3 regions of the Paenibacillus sp. FSL R10-2199 genome follow, and region 2 is predicted to be linked to each of the others. Evidence: a T-box and tRNA genes for the amino acid it is inferred to sense, from the RefSeq annotation. Region 2 holds a T-box; the other regions hold tRNA genes.
What was found. A T-box is a leader RNA that pairs with one kind of tRNA and senses whether it is charged. The one in region 2 lies ahead of NYE33_RS08100 (glutamine--tRNA ligase/YqeY domain fusion protein), so its partner is inferred to be a tRNA-Gln.
Positions count from the first base shown of each region.

Region 1 (5,747 bases), on a different contig from region 2:
GATCCTTGAAAACTGGATACCGAAACGAATTTGCGTTTTAGAACATCTTTTAGCTGAAACTTGTGTAAGCAAGTTGAAATAGTTATTAGTTGCTACAGCGATTTTCCTAACGGAAAACGCATTGGTTAAGCTAATAAGAGCACACGGAGGATGCCTAGGCGCCAGGAGCCGACGAAGGACGTGGCGAACAACGAAACTGCCTCGGGGAGCTGTAAGCAAGCTTTGATCCGGGGGTGTCCGAATGGGGAAACCCAGCTGTGGTAATTCGCAGTTACTCGTATCTGAATACATAGGATACGCAGAGGCAGACCAGGGGAACTGAAACATCTAAGTACCCTGAGGAAGAGAAAACAATAGTGATTCCGTCAGTAGCGGCGAGCGAACGCGGAACAGCCTAAACCAAGGGGCTTGCCTCTTGGGGTTGTGGGACGTCTCACATGGAGTTACAAAGGAATATGGTAGGCGAAGAGGTCTGGAAAGGCCCGCGATAGAGGTAAAAGCCCTGTAGCCTAAACTGTGTTCTCTCCGAGACGGATCCCGAGTAGTGCGGGGCACGTGAAACCCCGTATGAATCCAGCAGGACCATCTGCTAAGGCTAAATACTACCTGGCGACCGATAGTGAAACAGTACCGTGAGGGAAAGGTGAAAAGCACCCCGGAAGGGGAGTGAAATAGAACCTGAAACCGTGTGCTTACAAAAAGTCAGAGCCCGATCTATGGGTGATGGCGTGCCTTTTGTAGAATGAACCGGCGAGTTACGTTTAACATGCAAGGTTAAGGTGAGAAGCCGGAGCCGCAGCGAAAGCGAGTCTGAATAGGGCGACTAAGTATGTGGACGTAGACCCGAAACCGTGTGATCTACCCCTGTCCAGGGTGAAGGTGCGGTAACACGCACTGGAGGCCCGAACCCACGCATGTTGAAAAATGCGGGGATGAGGTGGGGGTAGCGGAGAAATTCCAATCGAACTCGGAGATAGCTGGTTCTCCCCGAAATAGCTTTAGGGCTAGCCTCGGTGAATGGAGTGGTGGAGGTAGAGCACTGATTGGGTGCGGGGCCCGCAAGGGTTACCAAGCTCAGTCAAACTCCGAATGCCATTAACTTCTTGCCGGGAGTCAGACAGTGAGTGCTAAGATCCATTGTCAAAAGGGAAACAGCCCAGACCATCAGCTAAGGTCCCCAAGTGTGTGTTAAGTGGGAAAGGATGTGGAGTTGCACAGACAACCAGGATGTTGGCTTAGAAGCAGCCACCATTGAAAGAGTGCGTAATAGCTCACTGGTCGAGTGACTCTGCGCCGAAAATGTAACGGGGCTAAACACACCACCGAAGCTATGGCTAGATACTTTGTATCTGGGGTAGGGGAGCGTTGTATGTAGGTTGAAGGTGTACCGTAAGGAGCGCTGGACAGCATACAAGTGAGAATGCCGGTATGAGTAACGAAAAGATCAGTGAGAATCTGATCCGCCGAAAGCCCAAGGTTTCCTGAGGAAGGCTCGTCCGCTCAGGGTAAGTCGGGACCTAAGGCGAGGCCGAAAGGCGTAGTCGAAGGACAACAGTTTGAAATTACTGTACCACCGTAATCCGCTATGAGCGATGGGGTGACGCAGGAGGGTAGTGACGCGGACTGATGGATATGTCCGTCTAAGCAGTGAGGCTGATGTGTAGGCAAATCCGCACATCACTAAGGCTGGGCTGTGATGGGGAGCGAAAATTGTAGTAGCGAAGGTCATGATCTCACACTGCCAAGAAAAGCCTCTAGCCAGGAGAAGGTGCCCGTACCGCAAACCGACACAGGTAGGCGAGAAGAGAATTCTAAGGCGCGCGGAAGAACTCTCGTTAAGGAACTCGGCAAAATGACCTCGTAACTTCGGGAGAAGAGGTGCCTCGGTAGGGTGAATAGCCCGAGGGGGCCGCAGTGAAAAGGCCCAAGCGACTGTTTAGCAAAAACACAGGTCTGTGCGAAGCCGCAAGGCGAAGTATACGGGCTGACGCCTGCCCGGTGCTGGAAGGTTAAGGGGAGTGGTTAGGGGTTAAACCCGAAGCTGTGAACCGAAGCCCCAGTAAACGGCGGCCGTAACTATAACGGTCCTAAGGTAGCGAAATTCCTTGTCAGGTAAATTCTGACCCGCACGAATGGCGTAACGACTTGGGCGCTGTCTCAACGAGAGATCCGGTGAAATTTTAATACCTGTGAAGATGCAGGTTACCCGCGACAAGACGGAAAGACCCCATGGAGCTTTACTGCAGCTTGATATTGAATTTGGGTACGATCTGTACAGGATAGGTGGGAGCCGTTGAGGCAGGAGCGCAAGCTTCTGCGGAGGCGCCGTTGGGATACCACCCTGATCGTATCTAGGTTCTAACCTAGTGCCCTAATCGGGTACGGGGACCGTGTCAGGCGGGCAGTTTGACTGGGGCGGTCGCCTCCTAAAGAGTAACGGAGGCGTTCAAAGGTTCCCTCAGAATGGTTGGAAATCATTCGCAGAGTGCAAAGGCATAAGGGAGCTTGACTGCGAGACCTACAAGTCGAGCAGGGACGAAAGTCGGACTTAGTGATCCGGTGGTACCGCATGGAAGGGCCATCGCTCAACGGATAAAAGCTACCCTGGGGATAACAGGCTTATCTCCCCCAAGAGTCCACATCGACGGGGAGGTTTGGCACCTCGATGTCGGCTCATCGCATCCTGGGGCTGAAGTAGGTCCCAAGGGTTGGGCTGTTCGCCCATTAAAGCGGTACGCGAGCTGGGTTCAGAACGTCGTGAGACAGTTCGGTCCCTATCTGTCGTGGGCGCAGGAAATTTGAGAGGAGCTGTCCTTAGTACGAGAGGACCGGGATGGACGTACCGCTGGTGCATCAGTTGTTCCGCCAGGAGCATGGCTGAGTAGCTACGTACGGACGGGATAAGCGCTGAAAGCATCTAAGCGTGAAGCCCCCCTCAAGATGAGATTTCCCAATTAGTAAGACCCCTTGAAGACGACGAGGTAGATAGGTTGGAGGTGGAAGTGCAGCAATGCATGGAGCTGACCAATACTAATCGGTCGAGGGCTTATCCAAATTTCGAACAACGCAGATTCGTTTCGGATTCAGTTTTCAGGAATCAAATTCCTGAAGCATTTACGCTGTAAATGCCCGTTTGGTGGCGATAGCGGAGGGGTTCCACGCGTACCCATCCCGAACACGACCGTTAAGCCCTCCAGCGCCGATGGTACTTGGACCGAAGGGTCCTGGGAGAGTAGGACGCCGCCAAGCGGACAATCCACACACACTGTGGTATTTTTTTTGCCCTTATTAGTTGCATAGTGGTATGAGAACGGGCCTTTAGCTCAGCTGGTTAGAGCGCACCTCTGATAAGGGTGAGGTCAGTGGTTCAAGTCCACTAAGGCCCACCATATTCCCTGATAGCTCAGTTGGTAGAGCACTCGACTGTTAATCGAGTTGTCACAGGTTCGAGTCCTGTTCGGGGAGCCATCTGGAGAGGTGTCCGAGTTTGGCCGAAGGAGCACGATTGGAAATCGTGTAGGCGCCACAAGCGTCTCGAGGGTTCGAATCCCTCTCTCTCCGTAGCTTTACCTTCCCTGTATAGGGATGAGAAGTAGAATTATTTAACAGCATGGCTCGTTGGTCAAGGGGTTAAGACACCTCCCTTTCACGGAGGTAACATGGGTTCGAATCCCATACGAGTCATATATGGAGGCTTAGCTCAGCTGGGAGAGCATCTGCCTTACAAGCAGAGGGTCGGGGGTTCGAACCCCTCAGCCTCCACCATCTATCTTTAACAGAATAGATCTTTAACATTGACGCGGGGTGGAGCAGCCCGGTAGCTCGTCGGGCTCATAACCCGAAGGCCGCAGGTTCAAATCCTGCCCCCGCAACCAATTTGGAACCGTGGTGTAGTTGGCCTAACATGCCTGCCTGTCACGCAGGAGATCGCGGGTTCGAATCCCGTCGGTTCCGCCATTTTTATTGTATGAAGGTATCAGGGATTGAGCATCCTATATCTCGAAGTATAGAGTATCCACCCGATTCCGTAGTGTTTGCTAATTATTAATATTGGGGATTAGCCAAGCGGTAAGGCAACGGACTTTGACTCCGTCATTCATAGGTTCGATTCCTATATCCCCAGCCATTTCATTTATGATTGCTTCTCTTATGAGAGCCATTAGCTCAGTTGGTAGAGCACCTGACTTTTAATCAGGGTGTCGAAGGTTCGAGTCCTTCATGGCTCACCATTTTCTTATAAAGTGTGCGCGTGTGGCGGAATGGCAGACGCACCAGACTTAGGATCTGGCGTTTCACGACGTGGGGGTTCAAGTCCCTTCACGCGCACCATGTTTTTGCGGACGTGGCTCAGCGGTAGAGCATCGCCTTGCCAAGGCGAGGGTCGCGGGTTCGATTCCCGTCGTCCGCTCCATATAGATTTTGCGCCCTTAGCTCAGCTGGATAGAGCGTTTGACTACGAATCAAAAGGCCGGGAGTTCGAATCTCTCAGGGCGCGCCATTTATAACTTCATTGAATCATCAAAGTGTCCTCAGGATTCGAACGAGTTCGTTGGAGCATCAGCTTCAATAGCACAACTTCGCAATCGGATGCGAAGCATCCGTATCTCTCAGGGCGCGCCATTATTACTTTGCAGTATAGCTTTTATATTAACGGGATGTAGCTCAGCTTGGTAGAGCACCTGGTTTGGGACCAGGGGGTCGCATGTTCAAATCGTGTCATCCCGATATTTCACCTTTGCGGGTGTAGTTCAATGGTAGAACTTCAGCCTTCCAAGCTGATAGCGTGGGTTCGATTCCCATCACCCGCTTAAATAATAGTTACAGCAACCCTTGATATTCAAGGGTTTTTTTGTTTTTTTAGCATGGGGCGGAAGTATTGCTTACTAAAAATACATAGTATATGCTGGTGGCCGCTCTATGCGCTGGTAATGCTATATTATGCAGACAGCCATGTTTATATAGACCTGTTATATTAGAACTATGGAAGAACAGGCACTATTTACTTGGAAGTTGAGGAGCATTTATTATGACAGACAAAGTAATACGGATCTTCAAGATCATTAACGCCATCCAGTCGAATCCCGGGATTACGGCTGCGGATCTGGCATTCCGGTGCGAGGTGAATATTAGAACGATTTACAGGGACTTGGATGTAATCAGTCATTTTGCACCGGTGATGAATGAGGGGAGAGGAACGGGTTATAAGTTTATGGGGAAATTCTTCTTATACCCGCTGGATTTCTCCGAGCAGGAGGCAATGGCCTTCTCTCTGCTGCCCTCCGTGCTGGCACCCGGCAAAATCCCCCCAGGTTTTCTGTCTGCCTTTGACAAAGTCATGGGCACACATCTGAAGGAGAAATCCAAACAGAATGGAATGCTTGAGAATATTTCAGATATTATCCAAATGGGCAAGCCTGCTTACCGCAAGGAGAGCCGGAATTTCCTGCAGCCGCTGATCGGGGCGATTATGGAGCAACGGCGGATTCGTACGGTATATCACTCGCAATTGCGCAACGAGACAACGCAGCGGGAGATTGATCCTTATTATTTGATTCCGCGTGACCAGAGATTCTATCTGATTGGCTATTGCCACCTGAAGAGGGCGATCCGGACGTTTCGCATCAGCCGTTTTCAGCAGGTAGAGGTGACGGATACCCCCTTCGACAAAGGGGATTTCAATATTAAACAGTATCTGAAAAATACCTGGTCGATCGACCGGGGCAACAAGAATACCACCTTCAAAGTGC
Region 1 is NZ_JBBOBO010000002.1:1,870,065-1,875,811, reverse strand. It holds rRNA gene NYE33_RS35955 (23S ribosomal RNA) at 124-3,054, shown strand; rRNA gene rrf (5S ribosomal RNA) at 3,133-3,249, shown strand; tRNA gene NYE33_RS35945 (tRNA-Ile) at 3,313-3,389, shown strand; tRNA gene NYE33_RS35940 (tRNA-Asn) at 3,393-3,468, shown strand; tRNA gene NYE33_RS35935 (tRNA-Ser) at 3,472-3,561, shown strand; tRNA gene NYE33_RS35930 (tRNA-Glu) at 3,613-3,684, shown strand; tRNA gene NYE33_RS35925 (tRNA-Val) at 3,690-3,765, shown strand; tRNA gene NYE33_RS35920 (tRNA-Met) at 3,799-3,875, shown strand; tRNA gene NYE33_RS35915 (tRNA-Asp) at 3,880-3,957, shown strand; tRNA gene NYE33_RS35910 (tRNA-Gln) at 4,052-4,126, shown strand; tRNA gene NYE33_RS35905 (tRNA-Lys) at 4,154-4,229, shown strand; tRNA gene NYE33_RS35900 (tRNA-Leu) at 4,246-4,329, shown strand; tRNA gene NYE33_RS35895 (tRNA-Gly) at 4,337-4,411, shown strand; tRNA gene NYE33_RS35890 (tRNA-Arg) at 4,422-4,498, shown strand; tRNA gene NYE33_RS35885 (tRNA-Pro) at 4,652-4,725, shown strand; tRNA gene NYE33_RS35880 (tRNA-Gly) at 4,738-4,808, shown strand; gene NYE33_RS35875 (helix-turn-helix transcriptional regulator) at 5,027-5,747, shown strand, end outside.
Region 1: it encodes a tRNA-Gln, which carries the amino acid that the T-box ahead of NYE33_RS08100 (glutamine--tRNA ligase/YqeY domain fusion protein) is inferred to sense. The anticodon was not compared.

Region 2 (5,747 bases):
CCGGGGTCCAGGTACGCTACAGAAGCGATAAAAGCCGGACCCAGGAAAGGAAGGAGTCTCTTCAGTCCTTTGACATCTCCATTCAGCACTGATTGTGCCGAGTGTTTATTAGTATGTCCTTTTAGTATAGGGGATGATTCTACTGCTGTATTTTGCTCCATCATTTCTATCCCTCCTCTTGCCCGGAAAAAGTTGTCTATATACACGAAAGTTTCCCTGATGCAACATTTGATTTGTTTTCATTATAATCCGCTAATTGAGAAATGTAAATGTATTTTCATTGGATTTTTCATACGAGCAATGGGTTGATTCTGAACTACGGCATCCGCCCGGCTGCTCCAAATTATATTATGTGCAAACCTGCAGCAAAGTGATGCTCCGGTCCATATGTAATTACCCAATACAACACAGAGTTATTTAAGCAGTTAAAACATAAAATAACCCCACAAAGTAGGGCCGTAGCTTCGACGATAACTCAGGCACTTTGCGGGAACCCCAAAATAAAAAAACAGGCGAGCCCCAGGACATTCATCCTGACTCTCGCCCGCCGGGCATTCCGGTGTGATCCACACCGCTTAAGAGGTAATACTGCGGATATCTGCACGCATCTGTTCATTCTGCAGCTTCAGCTCATTCAGCTCCTGCTGCAGCTTCTCCACATCCGCCTGCTTCCTCGAGTGGCCTCCATGTCCATGTTTGCCGCGCATGCCGGGCATTCCGAACATCATAAGGATCATCATCAGCGGACAGATCAGTGTGATTAACCAGGACCAGTTCATGGCTTTTCCTCCCTCCGGGATTCAAGGTGCTGCCATTAGTATAGCCGCCGTTTGTGGAGAAACTGTGTTGAAGCTTATTTTTCTGCTTTCCCTTTCCAGGTGTCCTTCAGCGGTACGATCCGGTTGAATACCAGCCTGTGCCCTGAGCTGAACCTGCTGTCGACGCAGAAATAGCCGTGGCGCAGGAATTGAAATTTATCCCCGGGCTGTGGTTTATCCGCAAGCGGCTCCAGCAGACAATCCTTAAGCAAAGTGGCAGAATCCGGGTTGATGTACGCTTCCCAGGTCTCCCCTTCCTCCTTCGGCCCTTCATTGTCTACAAGCAGCTTCTCATACAGGTACACATCACTTTTGACCGCATGCTCGGCGGACACCCAATGGATGGTTCCTTTAACCTTCCGCCCGTCAAAACCGCTCCCGCTTCTCGTATCCGGATCATAAGTACAGCGCAGCTCGACAATCTCACCAGTGTCCGCACTCTTAATCACTTCGTTACAGCGGATGAAATACCCGCCCTTCAGCCTTACTTCACCGCCAAGCGTCAGTCTGCGGAAGCCCTTGGAGGGTACCTCCATGAAGTCCTCCCGCTCGATATAGAGTGTGCCGGAGAACGGAACGTCCCTTGTGCCGAGCGCGGGATTCTCACTGTTGTACTCAATGGTAAGGAATTCAGAAGCCCCGGCTTCATAGTTGGTAAGCACGACCTTCAGCGGATTCAGCACGGCCATGATGGCCGGTGCCTTCGCCTTAAGATCCTGTCTTACGCAGTGCTCCAGCAGCGAGAAATCAACCATTGCCGTATTGCGGGCCATCCCGATCTCCCGGACAAAAGCCTTGATGCTCTCCGGAGTGAATCCGCGTCTGCGCAGTCCACGGAGCGTAGGCAGACGCGGATCATCCCAGCCGTCCACATACTTCCCGGCAACCAGCGCCCGGAGATAACGTTTGCTCGTGACCACTCCCGTCAGATTCACCCGGCCGAATTCCCTTTGCTTAGGGGGTTCAGGAATATTCAGCTCCTTAAGCACCCACTCATATAGCGGCCGGTGATCCTTGAACTCGATGGAGCACAGTGAATGCGTCACCCCTTCAATGGCATCCTGAATCGGATGGGCAAAATCATACATCGGATAGATGCACCAGGCTTTTCCCGTGCGGTAATGCTCCGCATGAATGATCCGGTAGAGCACCGGGTCGCGCAGATTGATATTCGGCGAAGACATGTCGATTCTGGCCCGCAGCACCTTAGCACCGTTAGGATATTCTCCATTACGCATCTCCCGGAACAGCCGCAAATTCTCTTCCGGCGAGCGTTCCCGGTACGGACTGTCCTTACCAGGTTCGGTTAATGTCCCCCTGTAGGACGTCACTTCCTCCGGAGTCAGGTCGCAGACATAAGCTTTCCCCTTAAGAATCAGCTCCTCTGCGCTGCGGCAGATTTCCTCCGAATAATCGGAGCCATAATAGATATGCTCTCCCGGGCTGCAGCCCAGCCATTCCATATCCTCGGTAATAGCTTTTACATACTCCATATCCTCTTTCAGCGGGTTGGTATCATCGAAGCGCAGATGGAATCTGCCGCCATTCTTACGTGCAATCTCAACATTCGTGTGGATGGCAAAAGCGCTGCCGATATGCAGATAACCATTGGGCTCCGGCGGAAACCTTGTGCAGATCTCCCTGCTGTAGACTCCGCCCTCCACGTCTTCTCTGATCAGCTTATCCATATAATTCTCCGGCACGGCCGGTTCACTCTCATTCACATTAACGTCAGTCATTCTGATCTCCTCCTATATATTGGTGATACCTGCCCTTACGGGACAACAAAAAGAACCTCACCTCCAAGACTGTAGTCTTGGGGACGAGATTCTCGCGGTACCACCCCAGGTTTATTAATATGTCGCCATATTAATCTCATCAAGTACGGCGCTGCCGGCAAGGCAGGGCTTATACTCTAGCTCTGTAACAGGAGCTCCTGTTGTACCATCCCCGGCCATAGCCGGTTCCGGTGCACCGCTCAGAGGCTTGTTTCGGTCCAGCCTTCCCTGCTCCTTCGCACCACCCGGAGCTCTCTGTGAGGGAATGAATAGACGTACTCTTCTCGTCATCGCGTTTCATCATTTGATCCAGAATAACAAATCACAGGCAGCGTGTAAAGTGTAGCAGTGTCCGGAGGCGCAGCAGTCTGCCGGACAACCTTACCCCAGACTCAGCGCCGCCAAGAGCTCCAAAGCTTCCTCATGCTCCGGCTCAATCAGAAGCGATCTGCGCGTGTAATCCAGCGCCGCTTCGTCATCCTCCTGCTCATAGCTGCAAATAGCCAGGCAGTACAGTACAGTAATTACCGGCTCCTCGTCACTGGTCGCCAGTGAATGCTCCAGGAAGCGGCGGGACTCCCCGTACTGCTCCATCTCGAACAGCAGCAGACCGCAGTCCAGGGCCAGATCATATTTCTGCGGCATCGGATAGAAGCCTTTCCACATCAGATCAATCCCGCGCTGCAGGTCCAGCAGCTCATCATCACCGGCATCCGGCAGCAGAGCAGAGATACGCTCCGCACTCTGGATGAACAGCTCGGCATCATATCCGCCCAGCCGCCAGAAGGCCAGGATCTGCTGCATGCCGATCGTATCGTAATTTTTGTCGATCCACACCTTCAGGCTGAAGAAATCATCCGGGCCGAACCGCTCTACAAACCGCCGGTAGGCCAGACGGGTATGGGGATGGAGCATCGGCTCTTCAAGCATCAGAATGCACCCGACATTCAGATTCTTATAATGATGCTGCGTGAACTGGGACTGTGCGCCCTTCCGTTCAAAATAATGCACCAGCGCATGGTAATTCGCCGTGAGTGAAATACTGCCGTGGTGAATCAGCTTCGGCGGCTCGGCGAATTCCCAGTTCTCCAGCCGGTGGTCGCCTTTGTCTGCGGTAAGCAGCAGGAAGCTCCCCTGGGAGAGCGCCCCGAGCCGCTCCATACAGGAAATGGCAGCCGCCGGGAACAGGATATGCGAATCCTCCAGCTTGTCCAGATAGAATGAAATTACTTCATGGTACTTGTATGAAGGGTCCTCATAGCCTTCGGCCCGCTTGTAATGATATTCCGGCACCAGATCCCGCAGTACTTCGGACGTGCTCATCGAGCCGGATTGCTCGGGATATTTTAACGAAACCTCACATTCATAAATCTTGCCTTCATCAATATAGAGCAGCTCCTGCTGAATACTATCGAAGAAGTAGTTGGCGATCACCATCAGCGGCTGCTGCAGTCCGCCGGGCTTAATCACCATTCCGCTCTGCGTCAGGGACAGCTCTGTATCCTGCACCGCATCAAAGCGGGCGAAATCAAGAATCCCCTGCTCCACAAAAGGCTTCAGCCCTTCATGCTTCTGCCAGCCCTCAATATTCTTCCAGGGCAAATCGCTCATGACGTAGCGGAAAGGGGGCAGCAGCACTCCGGCATACTGAATCAGCTCACACAGCTGCTGCAGGACATGGAATGCCAGGCGTCCGACACCTGCGCCAAGCTCCAGAATAATAACCGGTTCTGTAGTATGCCCCTTCTCTGCACGGTCCTGCAGAAACCCGAAGATCATCTCCGCATACGCTGTTCCGATCATCGGATTGCTTGTAATGTACTGCGGGACCTGGTCATTCGCCCAAGCCTGCAGTCCCAGCTGCTCATAATACCTGCGCTGCAGTTCCCATATTGGCGCTTCACTGAAGCGGTAGCGTTCTTGTCCGTCTATTGTCATTAGTTCAAACCCTGCTCTCTGATTATCGTACGGAAATTTGTCCGGTAGTCAAATATTATCACATTTCGCTCAGCCCTTCACAACACATAAGTGGCTTACTGGCGCATATATTTCTTGGAGTGCTGTGCGATCCAGAAAGGAGCTTAAGCCATGAGCCCTGCCGAACCCGGTTCTTCAAGCAAGCCCGTTATCCCCCAGCCTATCCGCAGTGACGGTGCTGGCAATGTCGACCTCGGCCCCCGCGATATTCTGCGCGACCGGGAGAATCCCGATATGTTCGTCCCGCCCTCTACAGATAACGGGCTGATCCCCAATCTGAAATTCTCATTCTCCGACGCCCATATGCAGCTGAACTTCGGCGGCTGGTCCCGGGAGGTTACCGTCAGAGAGCTGCCTATCGCCACCACACTTGCAGGAGTGAACATGAGCCTGACCCCGGGCGGAGTACGCGAGCTGCACTGGCACCAGCAGGCGGAATGGTCCTATATGCTGCTCGGCAGCGCCCGGATTACCGCCGTGGACCAGAATGGCCGGAACTTCATTGCCGATGTCGGCCCGGGCGATCTGTGGTACTTCCCTCCGGGAATCCCGCATTCAATCCAGGGGCTGGCGGAGGGATGCGAGTTCCTGCTTGTTTTTGACGATGGAAGCTTCTCGGATCTGAACACCCTGTCGATCTCCGACTGGTTCGCCCATACGCCGCCCGAGGTCCTGTCCGCCAACTTCGGCGTACCCGAATCTGCATTTGAGTGTATTCCGAAGGAACAAGTGTATATATATCAGGATCAGGTGCCCGGCCCCCTAGAGAGTCAGAGAGTGGAGTCACCTTATGGAGAGATTCCGCTGAGCTTCAAGCATCAGCTGCTGGCCCAGCCGCCGCTTCGGACGCCCGGAGGCAGTGTGCGGATTGTCGACTCCGGCAATTTCCCCATCTCCCGGAATATTGCCGCCGCGCTGGTGGAGATTGAGCCCGGCGGCATGCGGGAGCTGCACTGGCATCCGAATAATGACGAGTGGCAGTATTATCTGACCGGGCAAGGCCGGATGACGGTCTTTGGCGGGGACGGCGCAGCGCGTACATTTAATGTCAGAGCCGGCGATGTCGGCTATGTGCCTTTTGCCCAGGGACATTATATTCAGAATACCGGGACAGACACGCTCTGGTTCCTGGAAATGTTCCGGAGCGACCGGTTCGCCGATGTCTCCCTGAACC
Region 2 is NZ_JBBOBO010000001.1:1,805,637-1,811,383, reverse strand. It holds gene NYE33_RS08110 (Nramp family divalent metal transporter) at 1-161, opposite strand, end outside; gene NYE33_RS08105 (FtsB family cell division protein) at 576-779, opposite strand; gene NYE33_RS08100 (glutamine--tRNA ligase/YqeY domain fusion protein) at 854-2,557, opposite strand; T-box leader at 2,634-2,896, opposite strand; gene NYE33_RS08095 (tetratricopeptide repeat protein) at 2,978-4,534, opposite strand; gene NYE33_RS08090 (oxalate decarboxylase family bicupin) at 4,685-5,747, shown strand, end outside.

Region 3 (5,747 bases), 170 kb from region 2:
CATTTATGCTGCCGGTAAAGCTGAGGAGGTGTTCGGCGACGTGCTGGCTGCAAGTCCGGGCATGCGTGAGCAACTGCTGATTCAGACCAAATGCGGAATCCGTAATGGCTTCTTCGACTTCTCCAAAGAGCATATTGTGAGCTCGGTAGAGAACAGCCTGAAGCGCCTGAAGACCGATTATGTCGATGTTCTGCTGCTGCACCGCCCGGACACCCTTATGGAGCCTGAAGAAGTAGCAGAAGCCTTTGATCAGCTGGAGAGCAGAGGCCTCGTGAAACACTTCGGCGTCAGCAACCAGAATCCCCTGCAGATTGAATTGCTGAAAAAGAACGTCAAGCAGCCCCTGCTGTTCAACCAGCTTCAGCTCAGCGTAATGGTCACCGGCATGATCGATTCCGGGATCAACGTCAATATGACAAATTCCGGATCAGTTGTCCATGATGGAGGCATCCTGGAGTATAGCCGCCTGCATGATATGACGATCCAGCCTTGGTCACCGTTCCAATACGGTTTCTTTGAAGGCGTATTCCTCGGCAATGAGAAGTTCCCGGAGGTGAATGAAGTCATTAACCGTCTGGCTGCGGAAAAAGGTGTAGCAGATACGGCCATCGCCATCGCCTGGCTCCTTCGCCATCCGGCTAAGATGCAGCCGGTGGTCGGTACCACCAACACAGCGCGCTTGCTTGATATCGCCAAAGCTTCCGATATAACCCTCAGCCGCCAGGAATGGTACGAGATCTACCGCGCGGCCGGGAACGTGCTTCCTTAAGTGAGTCTTAGCATCAACATATAAAACATATAAAACCCGCAACGAATTTGATGATCTAAGTTCGTTGCGGGTTTTATCCTTAATTTGAGATGGAGTATAAATATAAAAATCCCTCAGGAGTCAAACTCCTAAGGGACTAGTTTCATAAATTATACCGGCGAGAGGACTCGAACCTCCACGGTTTCCCACTCGATTTTGAGTCGAGCGCGTCTGCCATTCCGCCACGCCGGCATATACATAGAATTAGTTCTAAAAGATAATGGAGGTGCCACCCAGATTTGAACTGGGGATAAAGCTTTTGCAGAGCTTTGCCTTACCACTTGGCTATGGCACCAAAAAAATGGAGCGGACGACGGGAATCGAACCCGCGACCCTCGCCTTGGCAAGGCGATGCTCTACCGCTGAGCCACGTCCGCATATAATGGCTGGGGATATAGGAATCGAACCTATGAATGACGGAGTCAAAGTCCGTTGCCTTACCGCTTGGCTAATCCCCAACATTTGATTTAATAAAATGGGGCGACTGATGGGTCTCGAACCCACGAATGCCGGAACCACAATCCGGTGCGTTAACCCCTTCGCCACAGTCGCCATATGAAGCTTATTTAATTGCAATGCCTTATAACTCTTATAAAATAAATGGGGCGACCGATGGGTCTCGAACCCACGAATGCCGGAACCACAATCCGGTGCGTTAACCACTTCGCCACGATCGCCATATTAAATTTTATAGGATATTACTTGGCAGGGGCAGCAGGAATTGAACCCACACCAACGGTTTTGGAGACCGTTGTTCTACCTTTAAACTATGCCCCTAAAAATGGTGGAGGCTGATGGATTCGAACCACCGAACACGTACGTGAGCAGATTTACAGTCTGATGCGTTTGGCCACTTCGCTAAGCCTCCGAGGATGGTGCCGGCGAGAGGACTTGAACCCCCAACCTACTGATTACAAGTCAGTTGCTCTACCAATTGAGCTACACCGGCGTATTAAGTTGTAAGAAATATGGTGGCGCGGGAGGGAATCGAACCCCCGACACAAGGATTTTCAGTCCTTTGCTCTACCGACTGAGCTACCGAGCCGAACATTTTTTCATAAAGATGGCGGAACCGACGGGATTCGAACCCGCGATCTCCTGCGTGACAGGCAGGCATGTTAGGCCAACTACACCACGGTTCCAAATTGGTTGCGGGGGCAGGATTTGAACCTGCGGCCTTCGGGTTATGAGCCCGACGAGCTACCGGGCTGCTCCACCCCGCGTCAATGTTAAAAATCTATTCTGTTAAAGATAGATGGTGGAGGCTGAGGGGTTCGAACCCCCGACCCTCTGCTTGTAAGGCAGATGCTCTCCCAGCTGAGCTAAGCCTCCATATATGACTCGTATGGGATTCGAACCCATGTTACCTCCGTGAAAGGGAGGTGTCTTAACCCCTTGACCAACGAGCCATGTTGATTAAATATTTGTAAGGTAAAGCTACGGAGAGAGAGGGATTCGAACCCTCGAGACGCTTGTGGCGCCTACACGATTTCCAATCGTGCTCCTTCGGCCAAACTCGGACACCTCTCCAGATGGCTCCCCGAACAGGACTCGAACCTGTGACAACTCGATTAACAGTCGAGTGCTCTACCAACTGAGCTATCAGGGAATATACATAACAGGCTTGATCACCTGAAAACTGAATCCGAAACGAATCTGCGCTCTAAGAAATTTGGATAAGCCCTCGACCGATTAGTATTGGTCAGCTCCATGCATTGCTGCACTTCCACCTCCAACCTATCTACCTCGTCGTCTTCAAGGGGTCTTACTAATTGGGAAATCTCATCTTGAGGGGGGCTTCACGCTTAGATGCTTTCAGCGCTTATCCCGTCCGTACGTAGCTACTCAGCCATGCTCCTGGCGGAACAACTGATGCACCAGCGGTACGTCCATCCCGGTCCTCTCGTACTAAGGACAGCTCCTCTCAAATTTCCTGCGCCCACGACAGATAGGGACCGAACTGTCTCACGACGTTCTGAACCCAGCTCGCGTACCGCTTTAATGGGCGAACAGCCCAACCCTTGGGACCTACTTCAGCCCCAGGATGCGATGAGCCGACATCGAGGTGCCAAACCTCCCCGTCGATGTGGACTCTTGGGGGAGATAAGCCTGTTATCCCCAGGGTAGCTTTTATCCGTTGAGCGATGGCCCTTCCATGCGGTACCACCGGATCACTAAGTCCGACTTTCGTCCCTGCTCGACTTGTAGGTCTCGCAGTCAAGCTCCCTTATGCCTTTGCACTCTGCGAATGATTTCCAACCATTCTGAGGGAACCTTTGAACGCCTCCGTTACTCTTTAGGAGGCGACCGCCCCAGTCAAACTGCCCGCCTGACACGGTCCCCGTACCCGATTAGGGCACTAGGTTAGAACCTAGATACGATCAGGGTGGTATCCCAACGGCGCCTCCGCAGAAGCTTGCGCTCCTGCCTCAACGGCTCCCACCTATCCTGTACAGATCGTACCCAAATTCAATATCAAGCTGCAGTAAAGCTCCATGGGGTCTTTCCGTCTTGTCGCGGGTAACCTGCATCTTCACAGGTATTAAAATTTCACCGGATCTCTCGTTGAGACAGCGCCCAAGTCGTTACGCCATTCGTGCGGGTCAGAATTTACCTGACAAGGAATTTCGCTACCTTAGGACCGTTATAGTTACGGCCGCCGTTTACTGGGGCTTCGGTTCACAGCTTCGGGTTTAACCCCTAACCACTCCCCTTAACCTTCCAGCACCGGGCAGGCGTCAGCCCGTATACTTCGCCTTGCGGCTTCGCACAGACCTGTGTTTTTGCTAAACAGTCGCTTGGGCCTTTTCACTGCGGCCCCCTCGGGCTATTCACCCTACCGAGGCACCTCTTCTCCCGAAGTTACGAGGTCATTTTGCCGAGTTCCTTAACGAGAGTTCTTCCGCGCGCCTTAGAATTCTCTTCTCGCCTACCTGTGTCGGTTTGCGGTACGGGCACCTTCTCCTGGCTAGAGGCTTTTCTTGGCAGTGTGAGATCATGACCTTCGCTACTACAATTTTCGCTCCCCATCACAGCCCAGCCTTAGTGATGTGCGGATTTGCCTACACATCAGCCTCACTGCTTAGACGGACATATCCATCAGTCCGCGTCACTACCCTCCTGCGTCACCCCATCGCTCATAGCGGATTACGGTGGTACAGTAATTTCAAACTGTTGTCCTTCGACTACGCCTTTCGGCCTCGCCTTAGGTCCCGACTTACCCTGAGCGGACGAGCCTTCCTCAGGAAACCTTGGGCTTTCGGCGGATCAGATTCTCACTGATCTTTTCGTTACTCATACCGGCATTCTCACTTGTATGCTGTCCAGCGCTCCTTACGGTACACCTTCAACCTGCATACAACGCTCCCCTACCCCAGATGCAAAGCATCTAGCCATAGCTTCGGTGGTGTGTTTAGCCCCGTTACATTTTCGGCGCAGAGTCACTCGACCAGTGAGCTATTACGCACTCTTTCAATGGTGGCTGCTTCTAAGCCAACATCCTGGTTGTCTGTGCAACTCCACATCCTTTCCCACTTAACACACACTTGGGGACCTTAGCTGATGGTCTGGGCTGTTTCCCTTTTGACAATGGATCTTAGCACTCACTGTCTGACTCCCGGCAAGAAGTTAATGGCATTCGGAGTTTGACTGAGCTTGGTAACCCTTGCGGGCCCCGCACCCAATCAGTGCTCTACCTCCACCACTCCATTCACCGAGGCTAGCCCTAAAGCTATTTCGGGGAGAACCAGCTATCTCCGAGTTCGATTGGAATTTCTCCGCTACCCCCACCTCATCCCCGCATTTTTCAACATGCGTGGGTTCGGGCCTCCAGTGCGTGTTACCGCACCTTCACCCTGGACAGGGGTAGATCACACGGTTTCGGGTCTACGTCCACATACTTAGTCGCCCTATTCAGACTCGCTTTCGCTGCGGCTCCGGCTTCTCACCTTAACCTTGCATGTTAAACGTAACTCGCCGGTTCATTCTACAAAAGGCACGCCATCACCCATAGATCGGGCTCTGACTTTTTGTAAGCACACGGTTTCAGGTTCTATTTCACTCCCCTTCCGGGGTGCTTTTCACCTTTCCCTCACGGTACTGTTTCACTATCGGTCGCCAGGTAGTATTTAGCCTTAGCAGATGGTCCTGCTGGATTCATACGGGGTTTCACGTGCCCCGCACTACTCGGGATCCGTCTCGGAGAGAACACAGTTTAGGCTACAGGGCTTTTACCTCTATCGCGGGCCTTTCCAGACCTCTTCGCCTACCATATTCCTTTGTAACTCCATGTGAGACGTCCCACAACCCCAAGAGGCAAGCCCCTTGGTTTAGGCTGTTCCGCGTTCGCTCGCCGCTACTGACGGAATCACTATTGTTTTCTCTTCCTCAGGGTACTTAGATGTTTCAGTTCCCCTGGTCTGCCTCTGCGTATCCTATGTATTCAGATACGAGTAACTGCGAATTACCACAGCTGGGTTTCCCCATTCGGACACCCCCGGATCAAAGCTTGCTTACAGCTCCCCGAGGCAGTTTCGTTGTTCGCCACGTCCTTCGTCGGCTCCTGGCGCCTAGGCATCCTCCGTGTGCTCTTATTAGCTTAACCGTCACTCCGGTGTTTCGCTTGCTTGCTCATCTTGTTTTGAATGCCGCTCATGGATTGCTCCATTCACCAACACATTCAAAGCCAAAGGTCGCTGCACAATCGAAAACCTTCGTTCTGCACTAATAACTATTTCAACTTGCTTACACAAGTTTCAGCTAAAAGATGTTCTAAAACGCAAATTCGTTTCGGTATCCAGTTTTCAAGGATCAAGGTGCTGAAGTTTCGGGACAATCACGACTGTGATGTTCGAAAATTCAGACAGTTTAAAGATGAGAGCTTAAACTCTCAAAACTGACCAACGAGTGAGTAACAGGCCTAGACCTGAGTTTTGGAAGC
Region 3 is NZ_JBBOBO010000001.1:1,976,448-1,982,194, reverse strand. It holds gene NYE33_RS08860 (aldo/keto reductase) at 1-769, shown strand, start outside; tRNA gene NYE33_RS08855 (tRNA-Leu) at 922-1,000, opposite strand; tRNA gene NYE33_RS08850 (tRNA-Cys) at 1,030-1,103, opposite strand; tRNA gene NYE33_RS08845 (tRNA-Gly) at 1,111-1,185, opposite strand; tRNA gene NYE33_RS08840 (tRNA-Gln) at 1,192-1,266, opposite strand; tRNA gene NYE33_RS08835 (tRNA-His) at 1,285-1,360, opposite strand; tRNA gene NYE33_RS08830 (tRNA-His) at 1,410-1,485, opposite strand; tRNA gene NYE33_RS08825 (tRNA-Trp) at 1,512-1,585, opposite strand; tRNA gene NYE33_RS08820 (tRNA-Tyr) at 1,591-1,676, opposite strand; tRNA gene NYE33_RS08815 (tRNA-Thr) at 1,682-1,757, opposite strand; tRNA gene NYE33_RS08810 (tRNA-Phe) at 1,778-1,853, opposite strand; tRNA gene NYE33_RS08805 (tRNA-Asp) at 1,873-1,950, opposite strand; tRNA gene NYE33_RS08800 (tRNA-Met) at 1,955-2,031, opposite strand; tRNA gene NYE33_RS08795 (tRNA-Val) at 2,065-2,140, opposite strand; tRNA gene NYE33_RS08790 (tRNA-Glu) at 2,146-2,217, opposite strand; tRNA gene NYE33_RS08785 (tRNA-Ser) at 2,249-2,338, opposite strand; tRNA gene NYE33_RS08780 (tRNA-Asn) at 2,342-2,417, opposite strand; rRNA gene NYE33_RS08775 (23S ribosomal RNA) at 2,481-5,411, opposite strand.
Region 3: it encodes a tRNA-Gln, which carries the amino acid that the T-box ahead of NYE33_RS08100 (glutamine--tRNA ligase/YqeY domain fusion protein) is inferred to sense. The anticodon was not compared.